DNA from 4 places in the Arthrobacter sp. 2762 genome. Region 4 is predicted to be linked to each of the others. Evidence: riboswitches for the same ligand, from Rfam matches in the RefSeq annotation. Region 4 holds a riboswitch; each other region holds the start of a gene.

Region 1 (4,181 bases), on a different contig from region 4:
TCAACCAACGGGTTGTCGCCACGTCCGTTCAGCTCCACCGTCAGAGCAGCGCGGAGCTGTGAAACCAAGGAGCGAAAAGCGCCGTGCGTCTGGGGCGCAGAACGGAATGACAAAGCATCCTGCACCGATACTTCGGGGCGAACGTCCTCCAACCACCCGCCGCGCAACAGGTAACGTACCGCGGCCGCCGAGACCTTCTGCCCGTCCACCGCCTTGCCCGCTTGGATAGCCGGCGAAAACGGGCTGAGGTTTCCACCGCCGTCGTACCTTGCAATGGCCTCAAGCGAGAGGGAAAGCGCGACGTCGGCGAGTTCCGCCAGCTGTTGCAGGCGCACCAAGGCGAGGGTGCCGGCGCCTACCGAGTAAGCGTTGGCGCTGACCAGGGCCAGGGCCTCACCGGGCGCTGGTCGCAACGGCTGAAGACCTGCGTCGGCGAGCGCTTTCGCCCCGGGTACCAAGGTGCCGTTCGCATCGATCGCTTCACCTTCACCGATGACGACGGCGGCGACGGCGGCGAGCTGGGTGAGGTCCGATGAGCCGACTGAGCCTTCGCGGGGAATGGCGGGAAGAACTCCACGGTTTAGTAGTTCCGCATAGAACTGGGCGGTCTCCGGGCGTACACCGGAGCCGCCGCGGCTGAATCCGATGAGCCGGGCGAGCATCACGGCGCGAGCGGAGGGCCGGTCCAGATGGTCGCCCACACCACTGTTGTGGTATCTGACTACCTGGATTTGATAGGCGAGAACCGACCTCTCCTCCACAGCCGTATCGCGTCCGGACCCGAGGAGGGTGTTGAGGCCGTAGATTTTCTGCCCTGAGGTCGACGCACGCTCCAGCACTTCGCGTGAGCGGCCGATCAAAGACAACGCATCGTGGTTGAGTTTCACGTGAAACGCCGGATCCAAGGCAGCCTGCGCCACGCTTTCAGGGTCCACCGGCGATGTGCCGATCAGCAGGGTTCCGGGCTCGGAGGAAATGGGCTCGGAGGACATCAGAAGTCCAGAAGATTCTGGCGGAAGCCGCCGTCGCCGTAACTCTTCCTCAACAGGCCACGGCGTCGCAGTTCGGGAGTGAGCTTGTCCAGCACTCCGTGCACGGTGACGGGGTCCACGAAGCCAGAGAAGAGGAAGCCGTCGCCACCCACAGCCTCGCCGGTCTCCTCGAGGTAGTCCGCGATTTCACCAACCGTGCCGATGATCGAATCGCCGGCACCACCGCTGCGTGCCTGCAGGATCTGGCGCAGGGTAGACCCCGGAGGGGCTGCCTTGGCGAAGTGCTCCAACGTGCCTTGGTTGCTGTTGGTGCTCAATTCAGGCAACGGCGCATCGAGGTCGAACTGCTTGAAGTCGATCACGGACAGGTAGGAGATCGAGTTGAGCTGGCTGTCGATATCACGCTGGGTAAGCTCCCGGCGCTGCGCACGCAACTCCTCGGCCTCGGCTGATGAACCAACCACGGTGGGCTTGAGCACGAAAAGTACCTTGACGTCGTCGGGGTTCCTGCCAGCCTTGGCAGCCTCGGCACGGATGGAATCCCGGTAGGCCTTCATGCCGTCAACGCCACGCGCCAAGGCGATCGCCACATCTGCATGCCCACCCGCGAACGCTTTGCCCCGAGGAGAAGCACCGGCCTGCACCAGTACGGGCTCCTCCGGCAGAGGTGCGGTGTTCAGCGGACCGCGGACCTTGAAGAAGTCACCCTGATGGCTGATGGGGTGCACTTTGGTGTGGTCGGCGAACACGCCGGCTTCAACGTCCTCAAGCACAGCGCCGGGTTCCCAGCTGCGCCAAAGCTGCCGGACGACGTCGACGAATTCCTCCGCCTTCTCATACCGAAGGTCGTGTTCAATCTGCTGGTCCAACCCGTAATTCTGTGCCGCCAGGTCACTGCCGGAGGTGACAACGTTCCAGCCGAGCTGGCCCTCGGAGAAGTGCTGCAGCGTGGCCAGGAGCCGTGCGGCTGTGAAGGGCGGATAGAACGAAGCGCTGACAGTCGGCACAATCCCAAGGTGCTTGGTGGCGGACAGAAGGTACGGGACCAGCGCCAAAGGATCATGCTTGGGCGCAAAGGAGGCGTGTGCCAGCGAAACCTCGGCGGTGCCGCCATAAGTATCAGGAACAGTAAGGGAGTCCTCGATGATGAAGAGGTCAAGGCCGGATTGCTCAAACGCGCGGACGGCGTCTTGATACAGGGCAGGTTTCTTCCAGTCGTAGCCCAGGCTGTAACCGGGAGTTCCCCACCCCTGGACACCAAAACCGTGCCCCACGAACCATCCAAAATGCAGCATGGGCTTGAGTGTAGAGCTGCCTTGTCCGTTCACCGCGACCTGATTTCTTGCGAAGTTACAGGGGGTCGTACTGCGTCAATTATGCTCCCGGGGCGTCACATTTGGGCTGCTACCCCAGCGCCGGCCGGTTACGCAACATGACGACCGCGTAACCGCTTGCAAGTGCGGGCCGCCGCCGCGGGATGTTACGTTTTTCTTGAGTAATGAGCACCAGCGCCAAGCCCTGACTTGCTGGTCGGCAACCCTCTCTCCGGCGGGGTGCCTCAGGTGACTACTCGGCGTATCGACACTTCGAACTGCAAGCGTGACTGAGGAGCACCAGCCAATGCCTGAACCCACTGAAGAAAAACTCTCCTACCGCCTGATTACAGGGCCGGATACCCGTGAATTCTGCGAGCGGATCACCACGGCCCTCGCCGACGGCTACGTGCTCCACGGCAGCCCGGCAGCCACGTTCAATGGCACGGATGTCATCGTGGCGCAGGCGGTCGTCCTGCCCGCTGCCATCGCCAACGCAGACGCCGCCGTCGCGAATGCTGTTGACCAGTTGGAGAACGACGACGACGAAGAAGCATTCGAGGGACACGCATGAGTTACGCAGGTGACCTGACCCCGCAGGACGCGTGGGCCAAGCTTGAAGAAGGCGCCATCCTGGTAGACGTCCGCACCGAGGCCGAGTGGGCACACATCGGCATTCCGGACACCAAAGCCACAGAGAATGATCCCCTGTTCATTCAGTGGAACCTCGCCGGTGGCATTCCCAACTCCCGCTTCCTTGAGGACCTGCAGCAGCAGGCACCCGAGGGCGAGGGCGTGGAACTCGTTTTCATCTGCCGCTCAGGCCAGCGCTCCATCTCTGCCGCCATCGCCGCGACGCAGGCCGGGTTCACCGCCTACAACGTGCTCGAGGGCTTCGAAGGTGACCCGGACCGCTACGGCGAGCGCACCATCAACGGCTGGAAGAACCGCGGCCTGCCAACCAACCTGGGGAACGACTAAGTGACTTTCAATCCCGATGCCGCCAGCTGGAGCCCTGACACCCAGGCAGTACGCGGTGGCCTTGACCGTACCAACTTCCAGGAGACGTCCGAACCCGTCTTCCTGAACTCCGGCTTCGTCTACGAATCCGCTGCCGCCGCCGAACGTGCCTTCACCGGCGAGGACGAACGCTTCGTTTACTCCCGCTACGGCAACCCGTCCGTAGCCACGTTCCAGGAGCGGTTGCGGTTGCTCGAAGGAACCGAAGCGTGCTTTGCGACGGCGTCCGGCATGTCCGCGGTGTTCACCGCTTTGGGTGCCCTCCTGGCTGCCGGTGATCGCGTGGTGGCCGCCCGTTCCCTGTTCGGCTCGTGCTTCGTGATCCTCAACGAGATCCTGCCACGTTGGGGCGTCGAGACCGTGTTTGTCGACGGTCCCGACCTCGACCAGTGGCGTGCTGCCCTCTCCGAACCGACCACCGCCGTGTTCTTCGAGTCGCCGTCCAACCCCATGCAGGAAATCGTGGACATCGCCGCCGTCAGCGAGCTGGCGCATGCTGCGGGAGCGACCGTCGTCGTCGACAACGTCTTTGCCACTCCCCTGCTGCAGCGTTGCGGTGACTTGGGCGCGGACGTCATCGTGTACTCCGGCACCAAGCACATCGATGGCCAGGGACGTGTCCTTGGCGGGGCGATCATGGGCACCAAGGAATTCATCGATGGCCCGGTCAAGCAGCTGATGCGGCACACCGGACCGTCGCTCTCCGCGTTCAACGCCTGGGTGTTGACCAAAGGCCTGGAGACCATTGGCTTGCGCGTGAACCACAGTTCAGCCTCCGCTTTGAAAATCGCAGAATGGCTTGAGCAGCAACCCGCCATCAGCTGGGTCAAGTACCCCTTGCTGAAATCGCACCCGC
Region 2 (4,181 bases), on a different contig from region 4:
CCCGTGGCGTCCGCCACTTGCTCGATGGTGAGGCGCTGCGCCTGGCGGGCTGCGCGGATTCTGGAACCAATGGCAACGGGAACGTTGCTTGGTTCAACGGGGAGAGCCTTCATTCACGAACCTTTCAGGCCTGTCATTGGGCCCTGTCATTGCAGCAATAGTAGCGGGATCACGGGCTGTGGGAGCCACAAACAGCCCAACGATGACCAAAGCCCCTTGACTGTTACTCCGATCACAACATATCCTCATAGGCAACAAGTGTTGTCTGTGAGGCACAACACGAACCCAATCTCCAATCATCAGCACGGAGACTTCGGCGCTTCGCAGGAGTATCGTCGAAAACCCCAACCTCCGTGCACCAGCTCCAAGGAGCCACTCATGGACTCATCGTTCATAAACATCGCCATTGTGGTGGTGTACCTGCTTGCCATGCTCGCATTCGGTTGGTGGGGCAAGTCCCGCACCAAGAACAACAGCGACTTCCTGGTGGCCGGCCGCCGCCTGGGACCCTTCCTTTACACAGGCACCATGGCCGCAGTTGTCCTCGGTGGCGCATCCACCGTCGGCGGCGTCGGCTTGGGCTACAAGTTCGGCATCTCGGGGATGTGGCTGGTAGTCGCAATCGGCTCCGGCGTCCTCCTCCTGAGCTTGCTCTTCGCCGGGACCATCCAGCGCCTGAAGATCTACACGGTCTCCCAAATGCTGAGCCTTCGCTACGGCAGCAAGGCTACGCAGACCTCCGGAATCGTCATGCTGGCCTACACCCTCATGCTCTGTGCCACATCCACCGGCGCATACGCCACGATCTTCGTCGTCCTCTTCGACTGGGAACGCTGGATGGCGATCGCCGTCGGCGGTGCGATCGTGCTTGTTTACTCGACAATCGGTGGCATGTGGTCCATCACGTTGGCCGACCAGGTCCAGTTCATCATCAAGACCGTAGGCATCTTCTTCCTGATGCTCCCGTTCGTCATGAATGCGGCCGGAGGACTGGATGGCATCCGTCAGCGTGTCGATGCGAGCTTCTTCCAGATTGACGGAATCGGTCTCCAGACGATCATCACGTACTTCGTTGTTTACACCCTTGGACTCCTTATCGGCCAGGACATCTGGCAGCGCGTCTTCACGGCCAAGACTCCCAAGGTTGCACGCTGGGGCGGCGCGACGGCCGGCGTTTACTGCATCCTCTACGGTGTAGCCGGCGCCTTGATCGGCCTGGCCGCCCGGGTGGCGCTCCCCAACATTGATGTCGCCAACCTCGGCAAGGACGTCGTGTATGCCGAAGTGGCAACGCACATCCTGCCCATCGGCATCGGCGGCCTGGTCATGGCCGCAGCTGTTGCAGCCATGATGTCCACTGCTTCAGGTGCCCTGATTGCCGCCGCCACCGTGGCTCGCGCAGATGTTGTTCCGTTCGTTGCCAGCTGGTTCGGCAAGACCATCAACACTGACGACACCGAAAACCCCGAGCACGACGTCAAGGCCAACCGTTACTGGGTTCTTGGCCTGGGCATCGTTGCGGTGCTGATCTCCATGGCCGCGCAGGACGTGGTTGTTGCCCTCACCATTGCCTACGACATCCTGGTAGGCGGCCTCCTCGTCGCGATCCTCGGCGGCCTCGTCTGGAAGCGCGGAACCGGTATCGCTGCTGCCTGGTCCATGGCAATGGGCTCGATTCTGACTCTGGCCTTGCTGATCCTGTTCGCAACTGGAGCCATTCCGAGCGTCGATGGCGTTTACGCCAACGAACCCATCTACTACGGCCTGGCAGCGTCGTTCGTGGCCTATGTCGTGATTTCCCTCCTCACGCCGCCCACGGAACCAGAAGTTCGGGCCGCTTGGGACAAGCGCGTGGCCGGTGCGGTCTCTGACGAATTGCCCCTGGAGGCCCACCCTGTCAGCAGCCACCACGCCAGCTAGCTGAGCAGACCCAGCCCCAAGTAATGTTCGACGGCGGCGCCGCCCCTTCCCGGGGCAGCGTCGCCGTTGCGCTTTCCGTCTAGATTCGGGCGTTGCGAGGGCCACTCTGCGCCCCATCCACACCCTTTGGCACGCACACCAGGCCCCACAACGCAGGGGATCCGAGGACCACACTTCTCCAGGACAGCACTCCTCCAGTACAGTGGTCCCAGCTTCAAGAGAGGTGGCGCCAAGCTCCGACTGGCCACACACCAACCCCATGTTCACGGGTGGTTCGGATGAGGAAGCGGCCCGTCCCGGACCAGAGACAACCGAGCGGGCAAGAGCACTCCCCCAAAGGAGCAGTCCTTGCCGTACCAAGCCCTCAGCACCCCCACCGAATCCGAAGCGCCCACCGTCCCGGTGATTCCCGGCGTCGACCTTGTCCTTGGGACGGTGACCCTGTTCGTGAACGGTGGCCTGAGCCGGTTCCGGCACCACGAAGCGCACCTGATAGCAAAGGCCCTTGCCCAGGCTGTGCGTCCGTCGCGGTGGTGTGATTCGTCGAGGACGTTGACGGTGACTGTTGCAGCGCTCGGGCGTCCGGCGGGACTGGAGCGGCATTTCAGATTCGGTGAAGAGGGCCCTGCCTAGAAGAAAACGGTCCTAGAATTCTTCGTCTTCTTCCCCGCGGAATTCTTCGGTTTCATCCAGGGGAACAACCCGCTCGTCGTCGTCCGGGACGTCGATTTCCTCCACCCAGGGTTCGTCGACTTCCTGGTCATCGCTATAGTCGTAAGCGGGGTCTGACTCGATGGTCTCCCGTTCCGGGTGGTTGGCGTGCGGTTCGGTGGTGTCCATGCTGCAACCTCCGTCTGGTGGGCTGGCAAGCAGCCTGCTGACCGAGTGCGGGGAGGGCCCCCGCCCCTGTCCTTCCATCTGAGCACTGTGCTTGAACAGGGTCAAGGCACGCCCGGAGCAAGGCAGGATCGAGCCCAAAATTAAGGCATGCCGAACATTCCATCTAAGGAATACCGGCCAAAAATCCGCGCCAATAAGCGGTACAGTGGGCGTGCAATGGGGCCGCTACTACCCCACCCAGCACAGGAGAAAAAGTGCAGAAGCACCAGGAATCCCACGGTTCGTCGAGCCCCGCTCCGGACCCCGCCCCCGGATCCGGAACACCGCCCCAACCAGTCCCGCCCACGTCCGCGGACATCAGGCGCTGGCGTCAATACCTGGCCGACGAGCGGGCCGAAGCCGCCGTCTACCGGGAACTCGCCCAGCGTCGTGACGGCGAAGAACGCCAGATCCTGCTCGCCCTGGCCGAGGCAGAGGGAAGGCACGAGGCACACTGGCTCAAGCTCCTCGGAGAGCACGCTGGCATGCCGAAGGGAGCTTCGACCCGTAGCCAGCTACTGGGCTTCCTGGCCCGGCACTTCGGCTCTGTGTTCGTGCTCGCCTTGGCTCAGCGCGCGGAAGGCCGCTCCCCTTACGGCGCCGAACCTGCCGCGACCCCGGCCATGGTTGCCGACGAACAAATCCACGAAGAAGTTGTCCGGGGCCTTGCCACGCGTGGACGCAACAGGCTCTCCGGTACCTTCCGCGCCGCCGTTTTTGGTGCCAACGACGGCCTGGTGAGCAACCTTTCACTGGTTATGGGTATGGCCGCAACGGGCGTTCCCAGCCCAGTGGTCCTTATGAGCGGTGTTGCCGGATTGCTGGCCGGCGCCCTGTCCATGGGGGCCGGCGAGTACGTTTCGGTCCGCTCGCAACGGGAGTTGCTCAACGCCACGCTGCCCACGCAGGCTACCCTCACAGCCGCCCCTTCTTTGGACATCGAACACAATGAGCTCGTGCTGGTGTATTTGGCCCGCGGCATGACCCGTGAGGCCGCCGAGCACCGCGCCGCCGAACGCATGGGACTGTTCAGTTGCGACTGCGATCCCAGCCTCTCCTTGCAACCCGAGAAGGAGCAACCCACTGACGACCACGAAACCGTGGGGTCTGCCTGGGGCGCTGCGATGTCCAGCTTCTGCTTCTTCGCCTCGGGTGCGATCGTGCCCATCCTTCCGTTCATTTTCGGCATGACGGGTGCGGCGGCACTGATGGTAGCCGGTGTTCTGGTGGGCATCGCGCTCCTGGCGACTGGCGCCGTCGTCGGACTGTTGTCCGGGACCTCACCGCTGAGTCGTGGCTTCCGGCAGCTGGCGATCGGCCTGGGTGCCGCGGCCGCCACGTATGGGCTTGGCCTCGCGTTCGGAACGATGATCGTCTAGGCG
Region 3 (4,181 bases), on a different contig from region 4:
CTTGGGCCAGCTGGCCCTGCGATACTTCACCAGCCGCGGACCTGCAACCATCAAGGACTGTGCCGCGTGGTCCGGACTGACCATGAAGGATGTACGGCTTGGCTTACAGATAGCTGAAGAGTCCGCTCCCAGCGCCTTGGTGCCTGTGGCGATTGAGGGCCTGGACTTCTACTTGCCAGCAGAAGACGTGGAAGCACTTGCTGCGACTCCCCCGCCAGCTGATGATGGGCCGCTGCTCCCCCGTGTCGATCTCATCCAGTGCTACGACGAATACGTGATGGGCTATTCCCAATCGAGGCACTACCTCGGTGGAAGGGCACCCTATTTCCCGGAGGGCGATGCTCCCATTCACGTGGTGTTGCTGGATGGCAGGTTGGCCGGATGGTGGCGCCACGGCTTCTCCGGTGGGATCTGCGAACTCGATGTCCGAATGAACCGGCCCGTCACAACAGCCGAACAACAAGCTTTGGAGGCAGAGGTGGAACGCTACGGGAGGTTCCTGGGCATGGAGACAAAGCTGGTGTGAAACGGCGGGACTAAGCTGGGTTTAAGACCTAGGAGGCCTGCACCGTGAACAATCTGATCTTCTGGATCATCGTCTGCTCGTGGCTGATTCCCATGGGGATCCGTCTTTACAACAGGTCCCGGGCGCGGCGGCTCCAGGACCGTAATTTCCAGGACCGTAGCTTCCCGGGTCAGAACTATCCTGGCCAGAACTATCCGGGCCCCGGCTATCCCCCGCAGAATCTTCCAGGACCGGGTTACCCGCAGCAGAGCTACCCGCCGCAGAATCTTCCGGGACCGAACTATCCCGCACAGGGGTATCCCACCCAGAATTACCCGGGCTATCCCGGGGAGCCCGCCACCGTCCGCCCTGCCGATGCGCAACCGCCGGCAGGACCGCCGTCGAACGCTTCTTCACCTGCCTTCCCCACCAACAGCGGCTCTGAGCAGCAAGGCTTCCGCGCGCGAAAGCTGGCCGAACTGGACCTCAAGTTCAGCAACGGCGAGATCGCCATGGAGGACTACATGAAGCAGCGCGGCGAGATCATGAACGGCTGAGCGGGCCTAGTCGAAGAAAGCCTGGCCGTTAGGCGAAGAAGGCCTGATGCAGTTGGGCCGACAGTTGCCCGATTTCGGTGAGGAAGCCGTCGTGCCCGATGGGGGCCTCGATCAGGTGGACGGGCACGTCGCCAGGCAGATTTTGTGCCAGTTCCAATGACTGGGCCGGGAAATAGAGGCGGTCGGAGTCGACGGCTGCCACAAAGAATTCAGCAGTGGCGCTGGCCAAGGCTTCCCGCAAGGTGCCCCGGCCCCGGCTGATGTCGTGGGACATGAGTGCCTCAGTGATGGCGATGTAACTGTTGGCATCGAACCGGCGCACCAGCTTGGTGCCTTGGTGGTCGAGGTAGCTTTCCACCTGGTAGCGGCCACGCTCCCCCAGGACAGGAGCGGCTAAGGGCGTCTCCTGGTGCTGGGCTTCCCGGCCGAAGCGGAAATCAAGCTCCAGCGCTGATCGGTACGTGATGTGGGCTATCCGTCGGGCCAGGGCAAGGCCCGCCTCAGGAGTTGGTCCACCGTAGTAATCGCCGTTGTTGAAGTTCGGGTCCTGGCGGATGGCGAGTGTCTGCGACTGGGCGAAAGCGATTTGCTCGGCTGTGCTGTAGGCGCCGACAGAAATAACTGCGCACCGCTGGACACGCTCAGGGAACGTCACCGCCCACTCGAGTGCCCGCGCCCCACCCATGGAACCACCAAGGACGGCGTGCCATGACTTGATCCCCAACGCGTCGGCGAGGCGGGCTTCAGCCACCGTGCTGTCGCGCAAAGTGATCAGGGGGAAGCGGGATCCCCAGGGCCGCCCGTCCGGCGCCTCGGACGATGGGCCCGTGCTGCCGTAACAGCCGCCCACAATGTTGATGGAGATAACGAAGAACCGGTTGGTGTCGATCGTCGCGCCGGGGCCAACGAGTTGCTCCCACCAGCCTTCCTCATCAGTGGCACCGCGGGCCACATGCGTGCTTCCCGTCAGTGCGTGCTGGACGAGGACTGCGTTGGACGCATCCGTGTTCAACTGCCCCCAGGTCTCATAGGCCAACACAACGTCCGGGAGAAAACCGCCGGCTTCAAGTTCCAGCGAACCTACGCCGGCGTACTTGACCGTCCCGTCTTCTTTGCCCGGTTTGGGGGGTGCTGTAGCAGTAATGGTCATTCCTTTGACACCTAACCTCGCGCTTGCCTGCCGCCTTGCGTGCGACAGGCCAGGTCTTCACCCGGGGCACCCCACCGCGGAGGAGGGTTGCCGGCCAGCAAGCCGGGGCTGTCACTGGCACTCATGACCTAATACGTAGAGTCTAGGAAAAATACCGCTGTTTTGGCGAAGAATGTGACATCTGTGTGACGGTTTGGGGCCGCTTCGTTCAGGAACACACACGGCGAAGGGCCGCCCGGCGAATTTTCGTCGGCGGGCGGCCGCCCGCTAAGCGCCTTTGGCAGCCCGGAAACCAGCCTCCAGGTCAGCAATGATGTCGTCCACGTGCTCGATTCCCACGGACAGGCGGACAAGGCCTGGATTCACGCCCGCAACCAGCTGCTGTTCGACCGTGAGCTGGCTGTGGGTAGTCGACGCCGGGTGGATAACCAGCGAGCGGACGTCACCGATGTTGGCAACATGGGAGTGCAACTCCAGGCCGTCGACGAATCGCTTGCCGGCCTCGACGCCACCCTTGATGTTGAATGCCACCACTGCACCCGTACCCCTCGGCCCATACTTACGGCCACGGTCGTACCAAGGGCTGGACGGCAGACCCGCGAAGGCGACCGATTCGACGTCGTCGTGGCCTTCCAACCATTCCGCCACCTTAGTGGCGTTCGAGACGTGGCGCTCAACGCGCAGGCTCAAGGTTTCCAGCCCCTGGGCGATGAGGAAGGCGTTGAAGGGGGAAACCGCCGAACCCAGATCGCGCAGCAGCTGCACACGGGCCTTGAGAATGTAGGAGAGATTGGCTCCGAGCGCGCCGTCCTTGCCAAGGTCCCGGGCGTAAACGAGTCCGTTGTAGCTGGGGTCCGGAGTATTGAATCCGGGGAAGCGCTCCGGGTCCTTGCCGAAATCAAAGTTTCCGGAGTCCACGATCACGCCGGCGATCGCCGCACCGTGGCCGCCCAGATACTTGGTAGCCGAGTGCACCACGATGTCCGCTCCCCATTCGATGGGACGAATGAGGTATGGGGTGGAAAGCGTGTTATCCACGATCAGCGGCACACCAGCCTCATGCGCGGCGTGTGAAATACCCTCGATGTCCAGCACGTCCTGGCGCGGATTGGACACCACCTCGCCGAAGAACAGCTTGGTATTGGGCTGCACGGCGTCCCGCCACTGGTCCAGGTTGTCCGGGTCCTCCACGAACGTCACGGAGATGCCGAACTTCTTCAGCGTGTGCGCCAGCAGATTGTAGGTGCCGCCGTAAAGGCTGGGGCTGGCGACGATATGGTCTCCGGCCTCGGCAATGTTCAGGATGGCGAAGCTTTCCGCGGCCTGTCCGGAGCTAAGGAGCAATGCGCCCAGTCCGCCTTCGAGGCTGGCGATCCGTTGCTCCACGGCATCTTGTGTTGGGTTGCCGATACGGGTGTAGATCGGGGCGAGCTCGGCCAAGGCAAAGCGGTTGGCTGCGCTCTCTGCGCTGGGGAAAACGAAGGACGTGGTCTGGTAGATCGGAAGCGACCGCGCTCCCGTGGCAGAGTCAGGCTCCTGCCCTGCGTGGATCTGGCGTGTTTCGAAAGACCATCCTTGGGACATTGAATTCTCCTCTTAGTGGCGCGCGGGTTTGCCGTTGATCGCTGTAGGCGTGGGCTGGGGCCAGTCTAGGAAGCGCCCGGGTGCTTGGACAGCTTTGTGACGAAGGCAGTATTTTTCAGTCTTTACGCGACCCGGCGTGACGCCTTCCGGCGGCGCGCAACAAGGTCCCATGTTAGTTAGGCTTCCCTTAGCTGAGACCCCGATCACAAAGTGCCAAGATGAAGCCATGCGCATGGATCACGTCTCTTACGCTTGTGAACGAGATGGCCTTTTGGCCACTACCGAACGAATTTCCGCAGCTCTGGGAGTGGACGCAGTCCGGGGCGGAGTGCACCCGCGCTTCGGTACCCGGAACATGATCATTCCCTTGGCGGATAACAAATAC
Region 4 (4,181 bases):
CGGGTCACACCAATGCCATGCTTGGGCAACGCTGACGACGTCGAATGCTGAGTCCGCCAGCCCTGTTGCCTCGGCCGTTCCCTCCAACGCCTCAACGCCCGGATAGGACTTTCGAAGTTGCTCCAGCATGTCTGTGGAAGGATCGACGGCGGTCACCTGCAGACCGCGCTCCACGAGCAGTGCCGTAAATTTTCCTGTGCCTGCACCAATATCCGCGGCGGACTTCGCTCCAGGAGGAAGAAGCCAATCCACTGAGTCTGTGGGATAGCCGGGCCGAACGCGATCGTAGTGTTCGCCGCCGTCCTGGAAGCTCTGGCCCAGTTCGTGGCGGCGCGTGGCATGCAGCTTGGGACCACCTGGCCTGCCAGCGCTGCCGGAAACACCTCCGCCGGAAACACTGCCGGAAGGCACGGCCACGCACAGACTCCTTTACCGCGAACGCCAGTTACCCTACGAATTTACCGCACAGTACGCGTGTGTCAGTCAATCGTGCTGTTTCAGTCAATAGTGCAGGGTGCAGCCCCTGCGGTGCCCGGGGTGTTTGGAGCCCATTCCGGATAGATGCGGTGGTCGTTGGCCGGTACCCAGCGGCCTTCATCCACTACATAGTCCCAACCGAGACCCGTGCGCTTGAGTTCTTCGATACCAGCCAGGAGTCGTGTGGCATCCTCCAAGCGGGAGCCCACGCCGAAGCTGGCGCGCAGTGAGCCGGAAGGGAGTCCCAGCCGCTTGAGCAGGGGATGGGCGCAGAAGCGGCCGTCCCGAAGTCCTACACCGTGTTCGGCGGCGAGATAGGCGGCCACCAGTCCGGCGTCGAATCCTTCCACCGAGAAATTGACCACGCCGATAGTGTCTTCGGAGTCGCTGAAGATCCGGTGGACGGTCACGCCGTCGATTGCTTCAAGTCCCTGCACGAGGTAGGAGCGGATGGCAGCTTCATGGGCATGCCAGGCATCCTGGTCCAAGCCGGCAAGCACCTGCGTCGCGCGGGCCAATGTTGCCGCGCCGAGGACGTTGGGGGAGCCACCCTCGTGGCGGGCGGGACCTGAGGCCCAGCTGACCGAGTCCAGGCGCGCCTCACGAACAGCGCCTCCGCCGGCAAGGTGGGGAGTACCGGCGTCGAACCAGTCGGGGCGGCCCACAACGACACCGGCGCCGAACGGAGCGTAGAGCTTATGGCCGGAGAAGACGATGTAGTCGACGTCTGCGGCGGCGATGTTGATGCGGCGGTGGGGGGCCAGCTGCGCGGCGTCCACCACAATCCTGGCACCGTATTCGTGTGCAAGTGCTGCGAGTTCGGCGATCGGCAGGATTTCACCGGTCACGTTCGAGGCCCCGGTGACCGCCAGCAAAGATACGCCGCCTTGGCTGAGTTCCTCGCGGAGCTTGGCCAAGGTAGCGGTCAGTGTCGAAGCAGCTACGACACTGCGGTGAGGGACGCCCTGCCAGGGAAGGAGATTGGCATGGTGCTCGATGTCCAGGTAAAGGACCTCGCCCGTTGGCTTTCCGTCCAGTTGCGGGAGGCAGCCCGCCAACAGGTTCAGCGAGTCCGTGGTGTTCCGGGTGAAGATGACGGAATCGTCGGGACGGCCGCCGACGAATTCGCGGACGATGTCGCGGGAGTTCTCGTAGACCGAGGTGCTGATCTGGGAAGCGTAGCCTGCGCCGCGGTGGACACTGGCGTAGTAGGGGAGGATCTCGTTGAGATACGCAGAAACGATGGTCAACGCGGGAGCGGATGCCCCGTAGTCGAGGTTGGCGTAGCGGACGTGGCCACCCTGGATCAGGGGAGCTTGCAGCTCCGCGCCTGTGACGGCGGCCAGGGGCCTGCCCGCAGCGGCTTCGTGCGCTGCTTCTTCGACCGCAAGGGACGGCAGAACGGTGGAGTTGAACGTAGCAGTGCTCATGGGACCTCACTCAAGAGGGACCCCCTATGGGGATCCGCGCTTGCCGTATCCGTTCCGGACCGGCCAGGTCGTCACCCGGGGCACCCCACCGCGAATGGAGGGTTGCCGGCCAGCAAACCGGGGTTTAGCGCTGGCACTCGTGACCTGTAAAGAGGTTAGGTCACGCATCTGGCCTGCTCCAAAGTCGCTTCGCTTTGTTAAGCACATTGTTACGACGGGTCCGGAAACCGGGCTTTGGGCGAAGAAAAGACGGCGGATGCCCCGAAAAGGAGGCATCCGCCGTCGAAAATTCTATGCAAAGCCGGTTGGCTTGTTGGTGCCGCTGGGTCAGAGGAGGTCATCCAGGGCAGGGTTTAGCCGCTTGAGGACCTCTGAATGCAGGATGGAGTTGGTGGCCAGGGCATTGCCGCCAAAGGGGCCGTCCTCGCCTTCCAGCGAGGTGAAACGGCCGCCGGCTTCCGTCACAATGGGCACCAGCGCTGCCATGTCGTAAAGGTTCAACTCTGGCTCGCAGGCGATGTCCACGGCCCCCTCGGCAACCAGGCAATAGGACCAGAAGTCGCCATAGGCGCGCGTGCGCCAGATGTCTTCCGTCAACCCCAGGAACTCGTCCAGATTGCCGCGCTCTTTCCAACCGGAGAGGCTGGAATATGACATTGAGGCATCCGCCAAGCGCGAAACGTTTGACACCTTGAGCCGGGTGGCTGAGGCCAGGGAGCGGCCCATGTAGGCCCCCATGTCCTTTGCCGCCCACCAGCGCTTGCCCAGCGCGGGAGCGCTGACAACTCCAACGACCGGCTCGCCTTCGTCAACCAGTGCGATCAGGGTCGCCCACACGGGAACGCCCCGAACAAAGTTCTTTGTTCCGTCGATGGGGTCGATGATCCAACGCCGGGAGCCATGGCCGCTGCTGCCGAACTCCTCGCCGAGGACGGCGTCACGGGGGCGCGAGCGCGACAGTTGGCCACGGATGGCTTCTTCCGCAGCCTTGTCGGCATCCGTCACGGGCGTGAGGTCAGGCTTGGTCTCGACCTGCAGATCCAAAGCCTTGAAGCGGTCCATGGTTTGGGCGTCCACGGAATCCGCCAGCACGTGGGCCAGTCGAAGGTCGTCGTTGTAGCTGGAAACGGGTTGGGTCATGCCACCAAACTATCGTGAAACGTTCCGTGCAGCTGGGATGTGGAGCACCAATGCTTAGTTGACGGTACCCAGTTCCTTGGTCTCTTTGGCTTCCAAACGAGGGTCCGCGCCCAGTAGTCGTCGGAGCGAAGACAAACGGGCCACTCCGGAAGGACCGGCATGTCCCTCGTTCACCCAGGCGTCCAGGCCGCAATTGATGGCGCTGGCATCGTGCTTGCAGCCGCGGTCGCAAGCTTCCGTGCCCGGTTCCAAATCGGGGAAGGAATGCAGGATGCGGTCGGGGTCCACGTGCGCCAGTCCGAAGGAGCGGATACCGGGGGTATCGATGATCCAGCTACCCGGCGGCGCGTCTGCCAGTTTCAGGGCCAACGCCGACGACGACGTGTGCCGGCCCCGCCCGGTGACGGCGTTGACACCACCGGTAGCCCGTTCGGCTCCGGTCAGGGCATTAACCATGGTGGACTTGCCGACGCCCGAATGGCCCAGCATGACAGTCACTTTTCCATCAAGGTGGGCCCGCAATTCGGCAACGGCTCGGCTGTCCAGCCGCGCGGACAGTCCGTCGTCCGAGCGGGCATCAATTCCGGACGCTTCATCATCTGCCGTACGGCTGATGATGATGGGAAAGTCCAGGCTGAGATAGTTGGACAACAGCTCGGCAGGGTCCTTGACGTCTGCTTTGGTGACGAGCAGCAGCGGCTCGATCCCGGCGTCGTAGGCTGCAACCAAGGCGCGGTCAATAAAGCCGGTTCGGGGCTCCGGATTGGCCGCGGCGACCACCACCACAAGTTGGTCTGCGTTGGCCACCACCACTCTTTCGATGGGGTCGGTATCATCAGCGCTGCGCCGGAGCAGTGTCTTCCGCTCCTCAATGCGGACCAGCCGCGCAAGGGTGTCCGGCTCTCCCGATACGTCGCCCACCAAGGCGACGAAATCGCCGGGGACTACGGGGTTTCGTCGCAGTTCACGCGCGCGTGCAGCGATGATAATGCGTTCATCCGAGGAGTCTTCCCCAACGATGGCGGTGTAGCGCCCGCGGTCTACCGTGATGATCCGGCCGATGACGGCGTCATCATGACTGGGGCGGTCTTTGGTGCGGGGTCTTGATCCTTTTTTGTTGGGACGGATCCGGAC

Evidence for each region. Region 4 has a riboswitch for S-adenosylmethionine ahead of ABIE18_RS09385 (aminotransferase class V-fold PLP-dependent enzyme). Riboswitches for the same ligand answer to the same signal wherever they lie in the genome.
Region 1: another riboswitch for S-adenosylmethionine. It lies ahead of ABIE18_RS18850 (DUF1737 domain-containing protein); the one in region 4 lies ahead of ABIE18_RS09385 (aminotransferase class V-fold PLP-dependent enzyme).
Region 2: another riboswitch for S-adenosylmethionine. It lies ahead of ABIE18_RS15725 (hypothetical protein); the one in region 4 lies ahead of ABIE18_RS09385 (aminotransferase class V-fold PLP-dependent enzyme).
Region 3: another riboswitch for S-adenosylmethionine. It lies ahead of metX (homoserine O-acetyltransferase MetX); the one in region 4 lies ahead of ABIE18_RS09385 (aminotransferase class V-fold PLP-dependent enzyme).

The regions. Positions count from the first base shown of each region.
Region 1 is NZ_JBEPSI010000011.1:53,662-57,842, forward strand. Features, by position in the region: gene ABIE18_RS18840 (aromatic amino acid ammonia-lyase) at 1-992, opposite strand, end outside; gene ABIE18_RS18845 (NtaA/DmoA family FMN-dependent monooxygenase) at 992-2,320, opposite strand; SAM riboswitch class IV at 2,487-2,598, shown strand; gene ABIE18_RS18850 (DUF1737 domain-containing protein) at 2,613-2,879, shown strand; gene ABIE18_RS18855 (rhodanese-like domain-containing protein) at 2,876-3,286, shown strand; gene ABIE18_RS18860 (O-succinylhomoserine sulfhydrylase) at 3,287-4,181, shown strand, end outside.
Region 2 is NZ_JBEPSI010000008.1:123,420-127,600, forward strand. Features, by position in the region: gene ABIE18_RS15715 (helix-turn-helix domain-containing protein) at 1-113, opposite strand, end outside; gene ABIE18_RS15720 (sodium:solute symporter family protein) at 379-1,920, shown strand; SAM riboswitch class IV at 2,133-2,252, shown strand; gene ABIE18_RS15725 (hypothetical protein) at 2,269-2,553, shown strand; gene ABIE18_RS15730 (hypothetical protein) at 2,566-2,760, opposite strand; gene ABIE18_RS15735 (VIT1/CCC1 transporter family protein) at 3,015-4,178, shown strand.
Region 3 is NZ_JBEPSI010000002.1:173,633-177,813, forward strand. Features, by position in the region: gene ABIE18_RS04900 (winged helix DNA-binding domain-containing protein) at 1-526, shown strand, start outside; gene ABIE18_RS04905 (hypothetical protein) at 571-1,062, shown strand; gene metX (homoserine O-acetyltransferase MetX) at 1,091-2,212, opposite strand; SAM riboswitch class IV at 2,227-2,341, opposite strand; gene ABIE18_RS04915 (bifunctional o-acetylhomoserine/o-acetylserine sulfhydrylase) at 2,480-3,796, opposite strand; gene ABIE18_RS04920 (VOC family protein) at 4,023-4,181, shown strand, end outside.
Region 4 is NZ_JBEPSI010000004.1:181,048-185,228, forward strand. Features, by position in the region: gene ABIE18_RS09380 (class I SAM-dependent methyltransferase) at 1-411, opposite strand, end outside; gene ABIE18_RS09385 (aminotransferase class V-fold PLP-dependent enzyme) at 498-1,907, opposite strand; SAM riboswitch class IV at 1,939-2,052, opposite strand; gene hisN (histidinol-phosphatase) at 2,235-3,047, opposite strand; gene rsgA (ribosome small subunit-dependent GTPase A) at 3,102-4,181, opposite strand, start outside.